2 linked regions of the Duganella zoogloeoides genome follow. The protein of the gene in region 1 binds, or shares a complex with, the protein of each later gene. Links are inferred from orthologs where the notes say so. Each region holds a gene or a part of one and is shown in the gene's direction. Other genes may lie near its edges. The genes, in order: SR858_RS04790 and SR858_RS11920.

Region 1 (8,426 bases):
GCGCGCGACGAAGTCCGCGTGCTTGTTGGCGTCCTCGGCGCTGGCCTTGGCATTGAACGAGATCACCGGCAGCAGTTCCTCCGTGTTCGAGAACATTTTCTTCTCGATCACGGTACGGAATTTCTCGTAGCTGGTCCATGCCGGGTTCTTGCCTCCATTATTAGCGCGCGCACGCAGCCCGAAGTTGACAATCTCGTTGCGGAAGTCTTTCGGGTTCGAGATGCCGGCCGGCTTTTCGATCTTTTCCAGCTCATTGTTCAGCGCTTCGCGGTCGAAACTCTCACCGGTATCGGGATCGCGGAATTCCTGGTCCTGGATCCAGAAGTCGGCAAACGTCACGTAGCGGTCGAAAATGTTCTGGCCGTACTCGGAATAGCTCTCCAGGTACGCAGTCTGTATCTCTTTGCCGATAAATTCGACATAGCGCTGCGCCAGGTGTTCCTTGATATATGACAGATATTTTTGCTCGGTCTCCGGCGGGAACTGCTCGCGTTCCACCTGTTGCTCCAGCACATACAGCAGGTGGACCGGGTTGGCCGCCACTTCGGTGTTGTCAAAGTTAAAGACCTTGGACAGGATCTTGAAGGCAAACCGCGTGGACAGCCCGTTCATGCCTTCGTCCACGCCTGCGTAATCGACGTACTCGTGCATGGACTTGGCCTTGGGATCGGTGTCCTTGAGGTTTTCGCCGTCGTACACCAGCATCTTGCTGTAGATACTGGAGTTTTCCGGGTCTTTCAGGCGTGACAGGATGGCGAACTGCGACATCATGCGCAAGGTGCCGGGCGCGCATGGCGCGGCAGCCAGCGACGAGTTGGCCAGCAGCTTGTCATAAATCTTGATTTCGTCGGTAATGCGCAGGCAGTACGGCACCTTGACGATGTAAATCCGGTCGAGGAAGGCCTCGTTGTTGCGGTTGTTGCGGAAGGTTTTCCATTCCGACTCGTTCGAGTGGGCCAGGATAATGCCGTCGAACGGAATCGCGCCAAAGCCCTCGGTACCCTTGTAGTTGCCTTCCTGCGTGGCCGTCAACAACGGGTGGAGCACCTTGATCGGCGCCTTGAACATCTCGACGAATTCCATCAAGCCCTGGTTGGCCAGGCACAGGCCGCCCGAGTAGCTGTAGGCATCGGGATCGTCCTGCGAGTAATCCTCGAGCTTGCGGATATCGACCTTGCCGACCAGCGACGAAATATCCTGGTTGTTTTCATCGCCCGGCTCGGTCTTGGAGATGGCGATCTGTTTCAGTACGGACGGGTAGCGCTTGACCACGCGGAACTGGTTGATGTCACCGTTGAACTCGTGCAGGCGCTTGACCGCCCACGGGCTCGGGATGTTGCGCAGGTAGCGGCGCGGAATGCCGTAGTCTTCTTCGAGCAGGGTGCCGTCTTCGTCCTCGTTGAACAGGCCCAGCGGCGATTCGTTGACCGGCGAACCTTTCAGGCAATAGAACGGCACGTGCTCCATCAGCGACTTGAGCTTTTCCGCGATCGACGATTTACCGCCGCCAACCGGACCCAGCAGATACAGGATCTGCTTGCGCTCCTCGAGGCCCTGGGCCGCGTGGCGGAAGTAGGAGACCACTTGTTCGATCACTTCCTCGGTGCCATAGAATTCACGGAAGGCCGGGTAAATCTTGATGACCTTGTTGGCGAAGATGCGCGAGAGCCGGGTGTCGTTGCGGGTATCGACCAGGGTCGGTTCACCGATGGCAGCGAGCATGCGTTCGGGCGCGCTGGCGTAGGTGAGTCGATCTTTCTTGCACAGGTCGAGATATTCCTTCATGGACATCTCTTCCTCTTTGGTCCGTTCATACCGTGCAGCGTAGTTGTCAAAAATGGTCATTTGAATGTCCTTTGATGATGTAAACCTACTAGTCACGGGTCAGACAGCAAGGCTGCCGTGGCCCTGGATCGGTGCGTACTTGCTGAGTATTTTTCTTGTTGATCAGCTTCTGTGAGCGTCCTCGGAGTAGCACGGATTGCCCGTGGCTCTGAGCTGACTTTATCGCCGGTGGACGGCTTTTATGTGTTGGCCGTAAGGCTTCTTACGTCTATGAAATTTATTATTGCTCTATTGGTGCAGGAAGTCAAAAGATATGTCGTAATATCGTTAATACTCTTTCGTAAAGCTTTGATTTAAAAGAATAAAATTCGATATAACTACACGTTTCGCATGGACTTTTCCGCAATTTTTACCGCCATTTATGCCACAGTATCACGCTTGCGCGCAGCGTGCGCTAAGATGCCCAGTCATACGCATCAATCTCGTCATCTGTAACAGGAACTCATCATGTTGAATACCCAATTGCGCGGCGTGCTCGAAGGCATGCCCAAGGCCGAACTGCACATCCATATCGAAGGCTCGCTCGAGCCCGAACTGATCTTCGCGCTGGCCGCGCGCAACAACGTCGCGCTGCCATACGCCTCGGTCGAAGACCTGCGCGCCGCGTACGCGTTTACCGACCTGCAATCGTTCCTCGACATCTATTACGCCGGCGCCAGCGTGCTGCTGCACGAGCAAGATTTTTACGACATGACCGCCGCCTACCTCCAGCGCGCCGAGGCGGACAATGTACGCCATACCGAAATCTTTTTCGATCCGCAAACCCACACCGCGCGCGGCGTGCCGGTCAAGGACGTCATCGACGGCATTCACCGCGCCTGCCAGGACAGCCCGGTCAGCGCCACGCTGATCTTGAGCTTCCTGCGCCACCTGTCGGAAGAAGAGGCGTTCGCCACGCTGGAAGAAGCGCTGCCGTACCGCGACAAGTACATCGGCATCGGGCTCGACTCGTCCGAGCGCGGCAATCCGCCGGAAAAATTCGCCCGCGTGTTTGCGCGCTGCAAGGAACTCGGTTTCCACCTGGTGGCCCATGCCGGCGAAGAAGGTCCGCCGACCTATATCGAAACCGCGCTCGACGTGCTCCAGGTCGAGCGCATCGACCATGGCGTGCGCTGCCTGGAAGACCCGGCGCTGGTCGCGCGCCTGGCGCGCGAGCAGATGGCGCTGACCGTGTGCCCGCTGTCGAACGTCAAGCTGTGCGTATTCCCGGCCATGGCCCAGCACAACCTGCTCGAACTGCTCGACGCTGGCGTCAAGGTCACCATCAACTCGGACGACCCGGCCTATTTCGGCGGCTACATGAACGACAATTTCATTGCCACCTTCGAAGCGTTGCCGCTGGGCCTGTCGCACGCGCAGCGCCTGGCGCGCAACGGCTTTGAAGCGGCGTTCCTGCCCGACGCGCAAAAACAGCAGTTGCTGGCCGAAGTCGACGCCTATTTCGCCTCTCTCCCTTTTTAAAACAACATGATCAAACTCGCCCTGAGCATGACCGCGCGCGACTGGCGCGCCGGCCAATTGCGCTTCCTGCTGATCGCCCTGACGGTGGCCGTCGCGGCCCTGTCCGCTACCGGCTTCTTTATCGATCGCCTGCGTAGCGGCCTGGACCGTGATGCCCACCAGTTGCTGGGCGCCGACGTGGTGGTCAGCACCGACTTGCCGGTACGCCCCGAGTGGCGGGCCGAAGCGCTCCGGCGCGGGCTGGTGGTGACCGACACCGTGGTTTTCCCCAGCATGGCCACGGCAGGCGAGGGCGAGCAGTCGCAATCGATGCTGGCCTCGCTCAAGGCGGTCGGCCCCGGCTACCCGCTGCGCGGCCGGCTCAAGCTCACCACCGATGCCGCCCAGGCCGAGCAAAGCGAAGGCGCGGGCGCCGACGGCATCCCCGCGCCGGGCACGGTCTGGCTCGATGCCGGCCTCCTGGGCAGCCTGGGCACCAGCGTGGGCGGCCAGGTCAAGCTCGGCGACAAGACATTCACGGTCGCGCAACTGATCGCGTCCGAACCCGATCGCGGCGCCAACTTCCTGGCGTTCGCGCCGCGCGTGATGCTGGCGCTGGCCGACCTCGAAGCGACCAACCTGATCCAGCCCGGCTCGCGCGTGACGTACCGCCTGCTGGTAGCGGCGCCGCCATCGTCGAAAAATACCGCAGCCGAAGCGGCTGCGTTCCAGCAATGGATGCAGGACACCATCAAACAGGCCAATCTCAAGGGCGTGCGGGTCGAGTCGCTGGAAAATGGCCGCCCCGAAATGCGCAACACGCTTGACCGCGCGGACCGTTTCCTGTCGCTGGTCGGCTTGCTGTCGGCCATGCTGGCGGCGGTGGCCGTGGCCATGGCCGCGCGCCGCTTCATGCAGCGCCACCTCGATGCCTGCGCCATGCTGCGCTGCCTGGGCCTGACGCAAAACCAGGTCACCGCGATGTATCTGTACGAATTCCTGCTGGTCGGCCTGGCCGGTAGCGCCATGGGTGTGGCGGTCGGCTTCGGCGCCCACTACGTGCTGCTGGAAGTGCTGGGCAAGCTGGTGGCCGCCAACTTGCCTGGTCCCACCATCTGGCCGGCTCTGCAAGGCCTGGCCACCGGCATCCTGCTGCTGGCCGCGTTTGCGCTGCCGCCGATTTTGCAACTGCGCAAGGTGCCGCACAACCGCGTGATCCGCCGCGAGCAGGACGCACCGCAGGTGGCGGCGTTGGCCACCTACGGCCTCGGTTTCGCCGGGTTTGCATCGCTGCTGTTGTGGCAGGCGGGCGACGCCATGCTGGCGCTGTACACGGCGCTCGGTTTTGTGGCCGCCTTCGGCGTGTTCGCGCTGGTGGCGTGGCTGGGCCTGAAAGCGCTCAAGCCGCTGCGCGGCGCCATCGACCATCAAAGCTGGCGCTTCGCCATCACCTCGCTGCAACGCCGCCCGGGCGCGACCATCGTGCAGGTGGTGTCGCTGGCGCTGGGCATGATGGCGCTGCTGGTGCTCACCGTGGTGCGCGAAGACCTGATGACGGCCTGGCGCAATGCTACGCCGCCCGATGCGCCCAACCGCTTCATCATCAACATCCAGCCCGAGCAAAAAGACCAGATCGCCGCGCGCCTGAAGTCTGCTGGCGTGGCCTATGCGCCGCAGTATCCGATGATCCGTGGCCGGCTGGCCGCCGTCAACGGCCAGCCGGTCACGGCCGAGACGTACACCGAGGACCGCGCGCGCGGCCTGGCCGACCGCGAATTCAACCTCTCCACCATGGCCACCATGCAGGCCGAGAACGAGATCGTGGCCGGCAAGTGGTTTACCGACGCTCCCGGCGTCGCCGAAGCGTCGGTGGAGGAGGGCATTGCCAAGACCCTGCGCTGGAAGGTGGGCGACAAGCTCAACTTCAATATCGCCGGTTCGCCGGTCGAGGTGACGATTACCAGCTTGCGCAAGCTCGAATGGGGCTCGATGCGGGTCAATTTCTTCGTCATCATCAACCCGGCGGCGCTCACCGAAGTGTCGCAAAGCTGGATCACGGCGTTCCACCTGCCGGGCCAGCAGGGACCGGTGATGAACGCCCTCACGCGCGACTTCCCGAACCTGACGATCGTCGATGTCGGCGGCTTGCTGCGCCAGGTGCAGGCCGTGCTCGACCAGGTGGTCACCGCGATCGAATTCCTGTTCATCTTCACGCTGGCCTCCGGCTTGCTGGTGCTGTACGCCGCGCTGATGGGTTCGCAGGACGAGCGTACCCGCGAATCGGGCCTGCTGCGCGCGCTGGGCGCCACCCGGCGCCAGTTGTCGCAGGCGCAACTGATCGAATTCACGCTGGTGGGGGCGCTGGCCGGGGTGCTGGCCGCCACCGGCGCCGCCGTGATGGGCTGGGCGCTGGCCACGTACCAGTTCAAGTTTGCCTGGGCCTTCTCGCCGTCGGTGTGGATGGTGGGCTTGCTCGCTGGCGCCGTGTGCGCGATTGCCGGCGGCTGGCTCGGTTTGCGCAGCGTGCTGCGCCAGCCGCCGCTGCAAACCTTGCGCGAAGGCTGACGCAGGCGCATTGACTGGGCAGGGGGCAGGCGCCTCCTGCCTTGCGCGCCGGCGCTGGGAAGTATTGTAGAATCGGCCCACCAACAGGATGCCCCGCCCCCGCTTCCTTTCTTTAGCCCTGAGAAGCGACTGTCCACCCCATGTTTGATTCCATCTGCGCGACCTACACCGGATCTGACGGCGAGCTCAATCGTGACCTGTTCAGCAGTTCTGTCGATTGCATTAAAATTCTCGACCTGCAAGGAAGATTGGGTCAGCTTAATCCGGGCGGCGTGGTGGCGCTTGAGTTGAGTGCACCGGAACAGATACTTGGCAAGACCTGGTGGGAATTCTGGCCAGAAGACGGCCGCATGCTGGCACAAAACGCTTTCGAAAGCGCCAAAAACGGCAAGGTCAGCAAGTTCAACGCCTTCTGTCCCACCGCCCAGGGTACGCCGCGCTGGTGGGACGTGGTGGCCAACCCGGTGTTCGGCGCCGACGGCCAGGTGCGCGAAGTGATGGTGGTGTCGCGCGACATGACCGAGCTGTTCATGGCGCGCCAGGCGCTGCACGACGCTGACCTGCGCAAGGACGCCTTCCTGGCCACCGTGGCGCACGAGTTGCGCAACCCCATCTCGGCTGCGCACAACGCCACCGAATTGCTGAAACTCAAGGCCTTCGACCACGTCCGCACCGCCGAACTGGCGCAAATGGTGCAGCGCCAACTGGGCCACATGAGCCGGGTGGCCGAGGACTTGCTCGATACGACGCGCATCCGCCGTGGCGAAATCCGCCTGAGCCTGGTCCGGCTCGACATGCGCGCCGTGGTGTACGACACCGTGGAGCAGTTGCAGTCGGCGGTGCAGGCCAAGCAGCATCGCCTGACGGTCGATATCGATGCCGCTGCTTGCCTGGTAATGGGCGACCACACGCGGCTGGTACAGGCGGTGGGCAATGTACTGGGCAACGCGGTGCGCTACACGCCCGAGGGTGGCGTCATCACGCTGGCGCTGCGCCGCGCCGGCGACATCATCACCGTGCGCATCACCGACAATGGCATGGGCATCCCGGCCGAGCGCCTGGCGACCATCTTCGACATCTACAGCCAGGTCCACAAGTCCACCGAGCGCAAGAGCGACGGCCTGGGACTGGGCCTGTCGCTGGTACGGGCGCTGGTGGAACTGCATGGCGGTACCGTGGCTGCCGCCAGCGCTGGCGTGGCGTCAGGGAGTTGTTTCACGATCACGCTGCCGGCCGCGCCGCGTTGATGTGACGCTGGCCGCCGCGTTGGCCAGTTCGCGCTCCTGGCGCAGGAACTCGGTATAGGCCAGCGGCGGCTGCGCGTAATAATGCGGCGGCAGGTCGAACAGCGCCCAGTAATAGGTTTCGCGGCCCCGGCATACTTGGGGCGTGGCGCAATAGCGGTGCCAGTTGTCGCCCATGTGGCGCGCATACATGCCGTCGCCATCCACATCCGAAAAGAACGGCAGCACGCGCCGCGCACCCAGGGCGTCGAGCAGCGATTGCGGCGCGTCGCTGTCGCACGCCATCTCGTATTGCGCCGCCATGCCTTGCTCGGTTTCGATCATCATCAGCCGGGTGCGGCCAAATTTATCCAGGAACACGATGCCGGTGGGATTGGCGAACAGGTAGTGCTCGATGAAGCCCAGGTCCTGCTTGAGCCGCTGCACCTGCAAGGCCAGCACCGGGTCGTCGAGGAAGTGGTAATTGTGCAGCAGCACCAGCTCGCGCAAGGTTTCCGACTGGTCGGCGAAATAGCGCCGTTGCAGCGTGGTGATTTCCAGTTCCAGGATGTCGAGCGCATGGTCGTCGCTTTTCTGGATGTAGCGGTCGATCAGGCCGCGGTTGAAGGCGCTCACCGCGATTTTCTCGTCGGCGGCACCGGTAAATAAAATCTTCTTGCACGGCAGGTCGCTCACCAGCTCGCAAAATTCCAGCCCATTCATTTGCGGCATCGAGTAATCGACCACCAGCACCGACGGCGTGGCAAAGCGCTGCGGCTGGCCGGCGATGCGGTAAATTGCATCGACGTCGAGCGCCACGTTGAACTGGTCGCCCGGCTGGTTCTGGGTATCGAAATTCATGTGCAGCGGCGTGAGCGGCGGCGTGCCGCGCCGGCCTTGCTCGCCGTGGCGCAACCAGTGCAGCGCCGTGGTGGTGTCGTGAAAAGTCTTGCTGGCGTGGATGGGGTCGAGCTGGAACGACAGGCTGCGCAGGAAGGAGTCGCTGTCATCGACCAGCACGGTCAGGGTGGGGTGGGTGTAGAGAGGGAGTGACATGATTATTTTGCCAGTGAGGCCTGCTGGGGGAATTCGAGGATGAAAATGGCGTAGGCGCTTTCGCGCGACACGCATTCGATGGTGGCGCTCCAGGCATCCATGATTTCCTGGCACAGCGCCAGGCCGATGCCGGCGCCGTTGTGCGGCGGGAATGAATAAAAGCGGTGGAAGATCAGCGGCATCTGCTGCGCCGGAATGCCGCAGCCGGTGTCGATGAACAGCAGGCGCGGCGGCGCATGGCCGCCATCGACCACGATCCGCACCCGGCCCTTGCCGGCGCGCTGGATGGCTTTCAGC
Region 2 (8,155 bases), 1.6 Mb from region 1 along the record:
CCCGGAACAAGCGAAGATCGAATACGTTGTGCTCAACAATGACGCCGTGCTGAGCCAGGTAAAAGTGACCGATGCCGACATCGCCAAGTACTACGATGCCAACCAGGCTGCGTTCACCACCCCGGAAAGCCGCCGTGCCGCGCACATCCTGGTCGCACTGAAAAAAGGCGCGAGCGCTGCCGACGTGGCAACCGCCAAGGCCAAGGCCGAAGCGATTGCTGCCGAAGTGCGCAAAACGCCAGGCGACTTCGCCAAGATCGCCAAGGCCAAGTCGGAAGACCCTTCGTCCGAGCAGGGCGGCGACCTCGACTACGTGACCAAGGGCAGCCTGCCGGCGCCACTGGAAGCTGCTGTGATGAAGCTCAAGCAGGGCGAGATCAGCGATCCGGTGCAGTCGGACTACGGTTTCCACGTGCTGACCGTGACCGAATTGAAGCCTGCCGTGGTCAAGCCGCTGGAATCGGTGAAAACCGACGTGGCCGATGCACTGAAAACCTCGCAAGCGTCGAAAAAATACTCGGAAATGGCTGAAGTGTTCACCAACACCGTGTACGAGCAATCGGACAGCCTGAAGCCGGCTGCCGACAAGCTGGGCCTGAAAATCGAGACTGCCAGCAATATCTCGCGCACGCCGTCGCCGCAAGCTGGTCCTGCGCCGTACAACAACGCCAAGTTCCTGACCGCGCTGTTCTCGAACGACTCGATCACCAAGAAGAGCAATACCGAAGCGATCGAAGTGGCGCCAAGCACCCTGGTTGCCGGCCGTATTGTCGAGTTCAAGCCGGCCTCCAAGCGTCCGCTGGCCGAAGTCGACGCGGCGATCCGCCAGCGCGTGACGATGGAAGAAGCCGCCAAGCTGGCCAGCAAAGCCGGCGCCGAGAAACTGGCTGCCGCCAGGAAGGCTGGCGACGCCACCGGTTTCGGTCCTGCCAAGCTGGTGTCGCGCAGCAAGCCGGAAGGCTTGAACGGCGTGGCCCTGCAAGAAGTGATGAAGGCCGATACCAGCAAGCTGCCAGCCTACGTGGGCGTGGAACTGCCAGGCATGGGTTACAGCGTGTACCGTATCGGCAAGGTGCAGCAGCCTGTCGAGCAGGACGCCGAGCGTCGCAAGCAAGAAGCCGAGCAGATCGGTACCATCATTGCCCAGCAAGAGATGTACGAGTACATCGAGCTGCTCAAGCAGCGCGCCAAGGTCAAGATCCTCAAGCCTATCGTCACCACCACCGTGACGGAAGTTAAAGAGTAATCAGCAACATGTAAAAAGGGCCGCGTTCATCACGCGGCCCTTTTTTATTGCGCCTGCAAAAACCTCAGTGCACGTTCTCGATCAGCCAGCGCGCCCCGGACAGGAAATCGGCGGCGCCGATATCGCCAAGCGCCAGCGGCACAGCATCGCCATACCGCACGAAATTGCGGTCGATCGAGCGCAAATAGGCGGGATCGTAATGCTCGGCCAGTAATTCATCGACCAGCTGCGGCATGGCGCCGCTGTCGGCCATCGATTGCCAGCGTCGGATCTTTTCCTTGCCATGCAAGGCCGTCAAATGTTCGAGTTGTGCATTCAAGGTCGCCGGACTGACCAGGAAATGCGCATAGTCTTCCATCAGCAGCCGCACGCGGTCGGCGCGGCTCAATGTGAGCGCGATGCAGTCGGCGCCGCGCATGGTGTCCATCAATGCGGCCGGCACGCGCAGGTTGCCGACTTTTTTGCTTTCCGATTCCACGAACACCGGCAGTGCCGGGTCGCAGCGGCGCAGGCAGTCCCAGATGCGGGTTTCGAACGCTTTCTGGCTCGGCTGCGTCTGGCTGGGCAAGTGGCCCAGCACCGAGCCGCGGTGCGCGGCCAGTTGCTCCAGGTCCAGCACTTGCGCACCTTGCGCGGCCAGCACTTCCAGTAAACGGCTCTTGCCGCTGCCGGTGGTGCCGCAAATCACCTTGAAGCGCAGTTGCGGCGCCAGTTCCAGGGCGGCATTGACCTCGGCGCGAAACGCCTTGTAGCCGCCGTCGAGCTGGACCACGGGCCAGCCGACCTTGGAGAGGATGTGGGCCATCGAGCCGCTGCGGTTGCCGCCACGCCAGCAATACACCAGCGGGCGCCATTCGCGCGGTTGCTCGAGCCACAGTTGCTCGATGTGGCTGGCGATATTTTTCGCCACCAGCACCGCGCCGAGCTTCTTGGCTTCGAATGCGCCGATCTGCTTGTACATGGTGCCCACCCGAACACGCTGCTCGTCGTCGAGCACCGGCGCGTTGATGGCGCCGGGCAGGTGGTCCTGCGCGAACTCGCCCGGGCTGCGGGCGTCGATGATGGCGTCGAAGCTGGCCAGTTGAGGCAGGACGTCGTTGATGCCGAGTACTTCCGGATATTTCATTTTGCCTTGATCGATTTTTCCAGCACGGGCCAGATATTGTTGAGAATGGTAGGGTGCGCTTCAGCCAGCGGGTGCAGGCGGTCGGGCTGGAACATCTCGGTTTTCTCGGCCACGCCGTCGAGCATGAACGGCACCAGCGGCGCTTTCAGCTCGCGGCTCAGGGTGCCGTACATGGCGTAGAATTTGTCGGAATAGTCGCGGCCATAGTTGGGCGGAATGCGCATGCCGACCAGCATCACCTTGGCGCCGGACTTGCCGGCAGTATCTGCCATGGCCTTGAGATTGGCCTGGGCGGCAGCTACCGGCAGGCCGCGCAGGCCGTCGTTGGCGCCCAGTTCGATCACCACCAGCGCCGGCTTGTGCCTGGTCAGCAGGGCCGGCAGGCGGCTACGGCCGCCGCTGGTGGTCTCGCCGCTGACGCTGGCATTGACGATCTCGGCGTCGAGTTTCTGGTCTTTCACTTTCTTTTCGGCCAGCGCCACCCAGCCCGTGCCCCGCGCCAGGCCGTACTCCGCAGAGAGGCTGTCGCCGAGCACGAGGACGGTTTTTGGTGCAGAATGGGCGCTCGCCGCTACCGCCACCATGAGCCAGGCCGCCGCGACGTGTACACTCAGTTTCTTTGCTAACTTCATTTCCATATTGCGCATGCCTGATTTCCCTAAAGCGTCTTCCAATTTCGTGCCGGATGGTCCCGGATTCCATGCAGCCGATGTTACCGCCGCCAGTGCTGCGGCCAACCATGCCTCGGCCGCCATCGTCGTCAGCGGCCTCGCCAAGCGCGTGGCCGACGCCAGCGGCGAACTGACGATCCTGCATGAGGTCGATTTTACCGTGCAACGGGCGGAGACGCTTGCCATCGTGGGCGCGTCCGGTTCCGGCAAGTCCACCTTGCTCGGCTTGCTGGCCGGGCTGGACACGCCCAGCGCCGGCAAGGTGATCCTGGACGGCGTCGATATCTATGCTCTCGATGAAGACGGCCGCGCTGCGCTGCGCAAGGAAAAGCTGGGCTTTGTGTTCCAGTCTTTCCAGTTGCTGGCGCACCTGACCGCCCTGGAAAACGTCATGCTGCCGCTGGAACTGACCGGCGTGGCAGGCGCGCGCGACAAGGCCGAAGCGATGCTGGGCCGGGTGGGCCTGTCGTCGCGCCTCAAGCATTATCCCAAATATCTGTCGGGCGGCGAGCAGCAGCGCGTGGCGCTGGCGCGCGCGTTCGTCAGCGAACCGCCGTTGCTGTTTGCCGACGAACCGACCGGCAGCCTCGATGCGGCCACCGGCGAGGCGGTGATCCAGTTGATGTTCGAATTGAACCGCCAGCATGGCTCCACCCTGGTGCTGGTCACGCACGACCAATCGATGGCTGCGCGCTGCGGCCGCACGATCACGATTGCCGCGGGGCGGCTGGTGTGATCAGGAGAGCAAGCATGTCGATCGCATCTTTTAAAACATCCGCGCGCCGATTCGGCGCCGGTTCCTTGCTGGCCTTTGCCGTGGCCGCCGCTTATGCCCAGGGTCCGGCCCAGCGGCCGGCGCCGACGCCGGCACCGGCTCCAACCATGTCCGCCGAGCAGTGGCGCCAGGCCGCGGTCGCCGATGTCGAAGCTGCCTACCTGATCACGCTCGACGACCACCCGGGCACGGTCGATCCGGCCAACCCCGATTTTGCCCGTAATCTCGAAAAGGCACGCGAAGGCGGCCAGGCGCTGGCCTCCAGGGTGCGTGACGGCGCCGGCTATGCGGCCGCGCTGCAGCACTTCAACGCCTTGCTTGGTGATGGCCGTGCCGGCGTGGTGCTGAAGGACATGCCGCCGGCGGCGCCGCGCTGGCCCGGCTTCATCACCGCCTGGCGCGGCGACAATATGTTCGTGGCCGCCACCACGCCCGGCGGCCCGGCCGTGGGCGCGCGCATCGCCGACTGCGACGGCAAGCCAATCGCGCAACTGGTGGAAACCAATGTGTTCGGCTTCGGCCAGCGCAGCGGCGGTACCGGCCCGTGGTGGACGTTTGCGCCCGACGTCTTCATCGACCAGGGCAACCCCTTCATTACTTTGCCCGTCCAGTGCATCTTCATTGACGAAGGCCGCGAATCGCGCCTTACGCTCAGCTGGCGCGCGATGGACGAAGCGGCCCAGCGCCTGCGCGACGACAGTTTCAACGGTGTCACCCAGCCGATCGGCGTCAGCACGCCACGCTACGGCCTGCACTGGTTTGCGCTGCCCACGTTCCAGCCCAACGATACCGAGCGCACCGCTTACGGCGCCATGCTGGCCGAAGTGCAGGCCAACCGCCAGCGCTATCTCGACGCCAGCGCCGTGGTGATCGACCTGCGCGGCAACCAGGGCGGCGATGCCGTCTGGGGCCTGAACCTGGCGCGTGCGCTGTGGGGCGAGGCCCGCGTCAACCGTCGCCTCAAGGTGGCGCAGGCGCGCCAGGCGGTGCTGTGGCGCGCGTCGTTCGCCAACATCGCCCACACGTCGTTCGAAGCGGCAGACCTGTCCGAACAGCAGCGCCGCCAGCTGGATTACGATCCGGCCGTGGTCGCTCAAGGCATGCTGGCCGCCCAGTCCCGCGATGAAAAATTCTATCCCGATCCGGCCCGCCGCGACCCGGTCAGCGACAGCGACCGCGCCGAGAACCTGCCTGGCGATCCGGCCCCGTTCACCAAGCCTGTGTACGTGGTGGTGCCGGGCCAATGCACGGGCGCCTGCCTGGAAGCGCTCGACGTATTCTCGCTGTTCCCGAACACGAAATTGATCGGCGCGCCCAGCGCGGCCGATTCGTCGTACACCGACATCCGCCTCGAACCTTTGAAGTCGGGCCTGGCGTCGGTGGTGGTGCCGTCCAAGGTGGTGGTCAACCGCCCGCGTAGCGCCGCCACGTTTTACACGCCGGCCATCGTGGTCAACGACGTGGAATGGTCGCAGCGCGCCTTCCTGAAGGCCATCGAAGCGGACCTGGTGCGGCGTTGAACGACGCGCGCCACCGCTGGCGCGCGGGCTTGGGTGTGTTCGTGATTTTTTTGCGCCTGGGGCTGACGTCGTTTGGCGGCCCCATCGCCCATCTCGGCTATTTTCACGACGAGTTCGTGACGCGACGGCGCTGGCTCACGGCAGCGGACTACGCCGACCTGGTGGCGCTGTGCCAGTTCCTGCCCGGCCCCGCCAGCAGCCAGGTGGGCATGGCGCTGGGGCTCTTGCGCGCCGGGTACGCCGGGGCGTTGGCGGCCTGGGCCGGTTTCACCTTGCCGTCGGCCATCCTCCTGATCCTGTTTGCGCTGGGCATGGCCCGGCACGGCCAGCTGTTGTCGGCCGGTGTCGTGCACGGCCTGAAAGTCGTGGCGGTGACCGTGGTGGCGCAGGCGGTATGGGGCATGGCGCGTAAGCTGTGCACCGATCTGCCGCGCGTGCTGCTGATGGCCGGTGCCGCCGGTTGCGTGGTGCTGGCCCCGTCGGCGTGGGCACAGGTGGGCGTGATCGCTGCTGCCGGCATCATCGGGCTGCTGCTGTTCCGGTCCGGTGCCGGCGATCCGCCGGTGAGCTTGCCGATCATGATCGGCCGCCGCGCCGGCGCCCTGTGGCTTGCGCTGTTCTGCTCGCTGCTGATCGGCCTGCCGCTGGCGGTGCAATGGCTGCCGGGCCAACCGTTGGCCATGGCGGACGCATTCTATCGCAGCGGTGCGCTGGTGTTCGGTGGCGGCCACGTGGTGCTGCCGCTGTTGCAGGCCGAGGTGGTGCCCAGCGGCTGGGTGGGCAAGCAGACGTTCCTGGCCGGCTATGGCGCAGCGCAAACCGTGCCGGGGCCGCTATTCACGTTTGCGGCCTTTCTTGGCGCGTCGATGACGGTCGCGCCGTCGGGCTGGCTCGGCGGCGCGATCTGCCTGCTGGCGATTTTCCTGCCGTCGTTCCTGCTGCTGGCCGGCGCCTTGCCGTTCTGGCGTGACCTGAGAGGCAATCGTCGCGCCCAGGCGGCGCTGGCCGGCATGAATGCGGCCGTGGTGGGCTTGCTGCTGGCGGCCTTGTACGACCCGGTATGGACCGGCGCCATGCTTGGGTGGCGTGACCTGGCGCTGGCACTGGTTGCGCTGGCCGCGCTGATGTGGTGGAAGCTGCCGCCGTGGCTGGTGGTATTGGGTTGCGTTGCAGCAGGCTGGTTCTTGTTCAGCTAGCGAGCCGGTTCAGGGCAGTGCGGATCGCCGGCACCAGTTCGCCGGCCGTCATGCCGATCGGGCCGATGCCGCTGACCACCAGCGCATCGGCTGCCGCACCATGCAGCCACACTGCCGCCAGCGCAGCCGGCCACGGCGGGCAACCTTGCGCCAGCAGTGCGGCACAAACGCCGGACAACACGTCGCCGGTACCGGCCGTGGCCAGCGCCGGGTTGCCGGTGGGGTTGATCACGCAGTGGCCGTCCGGTGCGGCGATCACGGTGCCCGACCCCTTTAATACCACCACCGCCTGCAGGCGCGCGGCCAGCGTGCGTGCTGCGGCCACGCGGTCGGCCTGCACGGTGGCCACGGTGGCGCCCAGCAACCGCGCCGCTTCCAGTGGATGGGGCGTCAGCACGGCGTTCTTGTTGCGGTGGGCAAGGGCGTGCTGCAAGTGCGGGTCGCGGGCCAGCAGGTTGAGGGCGTCGGCATCGATCAGCAATGCGCTGTTGCTGGCGATGGCGCGCGCCAGCAGGTCTGCGGCCGCGGCCGAGTCGCCGAGGCCGGGGCCGATGGCCAGCGTGGCGCGCTCGAAGTCGTAGCCGTCGGCCAGGCGGCACATCAGTTCGGGCTGGCCGCTATCGGCTGGCAACGGATCTTCGGGAAACAGCACGTAGACGCGGCCGGCGCCGGCGTGTAGCGCCGCGCGTGCCGACAAGAGCGGCGCCCCGCGCAGGCCGGGTCCGCCCCCAATGACGGCAACATTGCCGTAAGTGCCCTTGTGGCCGCTGTGGCGCCGCGCATGCAGGTAGCCGGAGAACAGCTCCGGCTGGTTCAGATGCAGTGGCGTCGGCGGGAACAGCGCCGGGTCGATGTCCAGGTCCGCCACCTCGACGCTACCCGCATGGTCGCGGCCCTCGTTGGTGTGCAGGCCGGGCTTGTCGCCGATAAACGTGATGGTGTGGCTGGCGCGCAGCGCGATGCCGTCGGTCCCGACGATGGCGCCGGTGTCGGCATCGAGGCCGCTCGGCACGTCGAGCGCGAGGACCGGGCAAGGCAACCGGTTGACTGCTTCCACCAGTTGGCGCAGGCCGCCGGCGACGGGCCGCGCCAGGCCGATGCCGAACAGGCCATCGAGCACCAGTTGCCAGTCCGCCGCCTGCAAGGCTGCCGCCATAAATTCGTCGACGGTTGCCATTTGCCGGTCGGCCTCGGGCGGTGCCGCGTTGGGCAAACCGCCGACGATGAGGGCGCCGTTGCCGCCCGGCGCGCGACAGCTGCTGGCATGCGCAGCCGGCGGCAATGCCTCGACCAGGCGCGCGCCCGCTGCTGTCGCGCGCTGCCAGGCAGCGGCCCGTTCAGGCGACTGCGTGGCTGTGGGCGCGACGTGCCCCACGGTCACCGCAATGCCGGCCGCAGCCAGGTGGGCCGCAGCTTCCAGCGCGTCGCCGCCGTTATTGCCGGGCCCGGCCAGCACCAGTACCTGCTGCAATGCCAGTCCCGGTGCCGATCCCGGTGCCGATACATGCGCCGAACCTTGCGCCGGTGTCCGCGCCGGAACCTGCACCGATGCCTGCGCCGGACCCTGCGACGGTGTATGCGCCGTTTCCGGCACCGGTGCCCGGGCAGGGAGCCGCTCCGC

What was found.
Region 2: the proteins of SR858_RS04790 (region 1) and SR858_RS11920 are in contact, whole or in part, in a cryo-EM structure (PDB 9GE8), measured with the Escherichia coli proteins. The link is inferred for Duganella zoogloeoides from one-to-one orthologs.

Annotation. Positions count from the first base shown.
Region 1 is NZ_CP140152.1:1,088,195-1,096,620, forward strand. Bases 2,990-6,081 are described here. They hold SR858_RS04790 (ABC transporter permease), read left to right. Parts: upstream 2,990-3,312; coding sequence 3,313-5,850; downstream 5,851-6,081. Other genes in these bases: SR858_RS04785 (adenosine deaminase), read left to right, coding at 2,990-3,306; SR858_RS04795 (sensor histidine kinase), read left to right, coding at 5,991-6,081. In the rest of the region: SR858_RS04780 (PrkA family serine protein kinase), read right to left, coding at 1-1,845; more of SR858_RS04785, read left to right, coding at 2,293-2,989; more of SR858_RS04795, read left to right, coding at 6,082-7,097; SR858_RS04800 (response regulator), read right to left, coding at 7,053-8,129; SR858_RS04805 (sensor histidine kinase), read right to left, coding at 8,132-8,426.
Region 2 is NZ_CP140152.1:2,673,857-2,682,011, forward strand. Bases 2,094-4,914 are described here. They hold SR858_RS11920 (ABC transporter ATP-binding protein), read left to right. Parts: upstream 2,094-3,050; coding sequence 3,051-3,779; downstream 3,780-4,914. Other genes in these bases: mnmH (tRNA 2-selenouridine(34) synthase MnmH), read right to left, coding at 2,094-2,372; SR858_RS11915 (arylesterase), read right to left, coding at 2,369-3,004; SR858_RS11925 (hypothetical protein), read left to right, coding at 3,794-4,914. Also shown: SR858_RS11905 (SurA N-terminal domain-containing protein), read left to right, coding at 1-1,246; more of mnmH, read right to left, coding at 1,311-2,093; more of SR858_RS11925, read left to right, coding at 4,915-5,338; chrA (chromate efflux transporter), read left to right, coding at 5,335-6,534; SR858_RS11935 (NAD(P)H-hydrate dehydratase), read right to left, coding at 6,527-8,155.